DNA from 2 places in the Phytopseudomonas flavescens genome. Region 2 is predicted to be linked to the other one. Evidence: predicted binding sites of a transcription regulator. Region 2 holds the regulator's gene; the other holds the start of a gene.

Region 1 (2,449 bases), 2.1 Mb from region 2:
CCAGCGCCGTCAGCTCCTCGCGCAAGCGCGCCTCGAAGCGCGGCCAGGGACCGAACAGGGCCAGACTGGATTGCACCTCCAGCAGCAGGCAGCGTGGGTAGTGCAGGCTGACCTGGGAGCTGAAACCGTAGGCCCAGGCAGCGAGAAAAGTGCGCCAGCGCTCGATATCGGCAGGGTCGTACTCGGCGCTGGCGAACGCGCAGTTCAGCGATTGCGCAGCCGTGAGCGTCTGCCCCGGACGCAGGCCAAGCGCCCGGGCCGATGGGGTTACCGCCTGCAACAGGCGCCGCTGCGGTGTGCCGCTGAGCAGCACCAGCGGCGTGTCGGCGTCTTCGCGGCCACGCAATACCCCGTCCATGGCCAGTTGTGGCAGCAGAATGCAGGCCCAGCGCATGTCATCGACCCCAGGCGCTCAGGGGAAACGTGCGTGCCGGTGGCTGTCCGCCACGGCACTTGAGCACGCGCACCTGAGCCGGTTGCGCTTCTATGGTCAGGCGCAAGGCCGCCGGCGAAGGGTTCTGCGCCTCATGCAGCGGGCGGTAGGCGAAGGCCAGGGTCTGCCCGGTTTCCGCAGCGATCTGCAGGCGACGCAAGGCCCGATCATCGGCACGCTGCGGCCAGAGCACCACCGCCCCGCAACTGCCCGAGCGCAGACACTGCTCGGCAGCCCACATGGCCTCCCGGGCAGACGCCTGGATCAGCGTCAACTGCTTCAGCTCCACCCCTGCCGCCAGCCAGGCGCCGGGGTAGGGCAGGTAGGGTGGAGCGATCAGCACCACCCGCTCACCGGCAGCGCTCAAACGCGCCAGCGTCGCCAGCAACAAACGCAGCTCGCCTATACCTGGTGCCGCAACCAGCAGCTCGCTCAACGCCGCTTCCGGCCAGCCACCACCGGGCAGCGATGCATCCAGCGCCGCGTTACCGGTGGGCTGGTGACCACTGGGCGCGACAACGCTCTGGCCACGCCAGATACGGCGCTCGTTGAGCAAATGATCGAGGGCTACGACAGAAGACATGGCAATCGGCTAGCAGAAAAAATACTGTTCAAATGTACAGTATTTTGTTTCTCCAACAAGGGAGTATCCGCCGAGTGGAGCACCCTGCACCCCGACCGATCCCAGGCAGACGGCTTACCGGCATCAGGTCGAACAATGCCGCAATGGCCTGCAAGGCTCCGTACTCAAGGCCTGCGGCCCGAAGGAGGGCGGTTCGCTGCCAGCGAATGAGGCAAGCAATTGAAACCAAGCGAAAAAAATCGCCCGACGGGCTTCGCCAAACCGATTTCTGCTGATATCATGCGCGCCGCCTGGGAAGATGCCGGAGTGGCCGAACGGGACGGATTCGAAATCCGTTGTATCAGCGATGGTACCTAGGGTTCAAATCCCTATCTTCCCGCCATATCTCAAGCAAAAGCCCCCGAAATTCATAGAGTTTCGGGGGCTTTTGCTTTTCAGGGTCTATCTTCTGTCGAAAAGGATGGCGGCATGAGCGAAGCAAGCGACCGAACCGTAGCCTTCATCGCAAACCTTATCCCTCTCTATACGCACATCATGGGAGTGGCAGTCTACGACCCGCTCCCATTTACCCCTGTTGGGAAGAGACCTGAGGGGCGCTACATTACTGCTGCGGGAGGATTATCGGCAGCGATGTAGCTTCATATAGCGTAACGATCCTGCTCAGCTTCGGGCGACCACCTTGGCACGGCGTGCCGCGAATGCGGCTTCTACGTCTGCATTGGATCGGCCTCGACCGGCTTCGACCGATGCTCTAGCAGCAGCGACCTTGCGCCGAACGAAATCTGCATCTTCCTTGGTTTGCTGCTGATGGCGGATGTAGTCGTGCATGAGATCGCGCATTACCTGAGAGGCCGGTAGGTGGGCAGCTTGACCGCAGCCATGTAGCTGTCACGTCATTCAAGCTCCCGTTTTAGGTTGAAGAGCGCTTCTTTGACGATGGCAGTTATACCGTTGTGTGTGTAACGCACTACCCCGGCGTTCGCGGAGCTTGTGCAACGGACGTGATGATGCTGGCCAACAGACGATGAAGGTCACTGCGGTGGCCGCTGTGGGCTGCTGAGGCATGCTCGTCCGAGGTCATCGCGACGGTCAAGCCAAGTCGCGGCACGAGGTAGAGCATCTGTCCGCCGTAGCCCCAGCCGTAGCGGATGTCTTCGCCTGCGATACGGGTCAGGAACCAGGCATAGCCATGCCCGTCGCCAGTCCAGGGCGACTGCGTGCGCTGCTGCCAGGAGGCATCGATCCATGTCTGCGAGACCAGGCGCTGGCCAGACGCCGTAACGCCGCCGCGACGGTAGAGTTCGCCAAAGGCGAGCAGGGAGCGCGGGCTCATGGCCATCTCGTTGCCGCCCATGTAGATGCCCTGCGGATCGCGGGTCCAACTGGCGATCTGGAAGTCGTCCAGAGGCCCGAGCCAATCACGGGCCAATCGT
Region 2 (2,449 bases):
CCGAAGTCGCTTTCGGCCATGGCGCGCAGCGCCTTGATACCGGACATGCTGAACGCCGCGGCGCCGAGCATGAAATGCACACGCCAGAACAGTTCCAGCGGGGGAATGCCAGGCGCGGCCTCGTGCACCAGCAGCATGTAGCGGCGGAACACCTTGCCGTAGACTTCTTCGAGGTATTTGCGCAGATGCCCCTGGCTCTGACTGAACGCCAGGCCAAGCAGGCGCATGAAGATGGACAGGTCGTTGCCACTGCGCGGCTTCACCGCCAGGGTCTGCTCGACCAGCAACTCGAGCAGCTCCTCGAGACTGAAGGTCACTCCGGGCTTGCTCTGGCGCTTGTCGAGCTCACGCTCGAGGCTCGCGCAGAATGGCCCGAGAAAACGCGAGAAGACCGCCTGGATCAGGGCCTTCTTCGAGCCGAAGTGGTAATTGACGGCGGCCAGATTGACCCCAGCCTTGCTGGTGATCAGGCGCAACGACGTCTCGGCGAACCCCTTCTCCGCGAACAATTGTTCCGCGGCATCCAGAATGCGTTCAACGGTTTCCGATTGCGCCATGACATCCATCCGACAAACAAGTGTTTGAAACATACGTTTCAGCGCGCACGCCTGTCAAGTCGCGCAGGCCGTATTCTGGATGCTCAGTCATCATTTGGCGATAGCGTCGCGGCCATCCCGGCCGGGTTTGCACAATGGCCCGCTGAGCATAGCCCGGAACGCCGCCTGGCGGATAACACAGGCGCAACGCACATCAATGGATTGCCAAGCGCCGATTACTGTATATAATCCCAGTCACTGTATAAAAAGACAGAGCCGCCCACATGATCAAGCTGACGCCCCGCCAAGCCGAAATCCTCGCCTTCATCAAGCAGTGCCTGGAAGACAACGGCTACCCGCCGACTCGCGCAGAGATCGCCCAGGCGCTCGGCTTCAAGTCGCCGAACGCTGCCGAGGAACACCTCAAGGCCCTGGCCCGCAAGGGTGCGATCGAGATGACCCCGGGCGCCTCCCGTGGCATCCGCATCCCGGGCTTCGAGCCCAATCAGGTCGAGGAAGAAGGCCTGCCGGTGATCGGTCGGGTCGCTGCCGGTGCGCCGATCCTCGCTCAACAGCATATAGAGGAAGCCTGCCGGATCAACCCGGACTTCTTCCGCCCCAAGGCCGATTACCTGCTGCGAGTGCGCGGCATGAGCATGAAGGACATCGGCATCGTCGACGGTGACCTGCTTGCCGTACACACCACCAGCGAAGCACGCAACGGCCAGGTCGTGGTCGCGCGCATCGATGACGAGGTAACGGTCAAGCGCTTCAAGCGTGAAGGCAACACCGTCTGGTTGCTGGCCGAGAACCCAGAATTCGCCCCGATCGAAGTGAACCTGGAAGAACAGGAGCTGATCATCGAAGGCTTGAGTGTCGGCGTCATACGCCGCTAATGGAGGCTTTATGCAGTTCCCTCAGTCACTGAGCCGTACCCAACTTCCGCTGTTCGATGCCTTTCTGGCCTCGACCCTCGCAGTGGTCGAGCCCGAACCGGTAGCCCAGGAAACCACGTTCAGCGAGGTGTCGCTGAGAGGTGCTGCGGGTAACTGTCTGACACTGCTGGCTCCCATGCTGCGGGAACTGAGCGAGAAGGACGACGAACGCTGGCTGACCCTGATCGCCCCACCGGCCAGCCTGACCCAAAGCTGGCTGCGCGATGCAGGCCTGAACCGTGAGCGGATTCTGCTGTTGCACCCGCGCAACAGCCAGAGCGCCCTGCTACTGGCTCAGGAAGCCTTGAAGCTTGGCCGTAGCCATACGGTAGTGAGCTGGTTGCATCCCCTGCCCCAGCACGCGCGCCAGCAACTGGAAGCGGCAGCACGCCTCGGTCAGGCGCAAAGCCTGAACATCAGCCTGGGCTGATCCGCGGTTACAGAGAAATGATCACAACTGAAGCCTCGCTTTTCTACCTGCTCTCCCTCGAGGGGCGCGGGTAGAAAACCGAATCAGTGCAGGACGCGAGGCTGCTCGTCTTCCTGCTCGAAATCGCCCTCTGCCATTCTGCCGGCCATTTGCACGCCGACATTGAGCATCGCCTTGGCGACTTCCACATGCTGGCCCTGGAGAAAGGCCTTGGCATCTTCGGAGAAGTCCAGCACCACCAGTGCTTCCTCATCATCGGCTCGACGCAGGGCAATACGCCCATCGGGCAGTTCGACGATTTCAAGGAAGGAAGTAGGCATAACTCGGATTCTCCACGAAAGGCCGCGCATTGTAGCAGCCGCTCCGCTCGATCGCTTGGCGAAAAAACCGCCAGGTGCTGAACGGGCTTTCAATCAACGGCAAGCGACACGCTTACCATTCGCTGAGGCCGACGCGAAAACGCTGCGCCAGCGCCTTGAGCTCCTGCCGCCAGCTCTCCAGGGTTTCCCGCTCGAGAACAGGCAACTCCTCATCCAGGCTCACCGCTT

Evidence for each region. Region 2 encodes LexA, which represses DNA repair genes until DNA is damaged. Its sites were predicted from a motif close to CTGTNTNNNNANACAG; they were not measured.
Region 1: a site for LexA is predicted at 1,041-1,056, ahead of imuA (translesion DNA synthesis-associated protein ImuA). Genes of this name have one in related genera too.

The regions. Positions count from the first base shown of each region.
Region 1 is NZ_JACBYV010000001.1:428,990-431,438, forward strand. Features, by position in the region: gene FHR27_RS01840 (Y-family DNA polymerase) at 1-394, opposite strand, end outside; gene imuA (translesion DNA synthesis-associated protein ImuA) at 396-1,016, opposite strand; tRNA gene FHR27_RS01850 (tRNA-Ser) at 1,309-1,398, shown strand; gene FHR27_RS01855 (hypothetical protein) at 1,677-1,844, opposite strand; gene FHR27_RS01860 (serine hydrolase domain-containing protein) at 1,984-2,449, opposite strand, start outside.
Region 2 is NZ_JACBYV010000001.1:2,494,049-2,496,497, forward strand. Features, by position in the region: gene FHR27_RS11050 (TetR/AcrR family transcriptional regulator) at 1-557, opposite strand, end outside; gene lexA (transcriptional repressor LexA) at 821-1,432, shown strand; gene sulA (SOS-induced cell division inhibitor SulA) at 1,443-1,901, shown strand; gene FHR27_RS11065 (hypothetical protein) at 1,985-2,221, opposite strand; gene FHR27_RS11070 (DUF6586 family protein) at 2,334-2,449, opposite strand, start outside.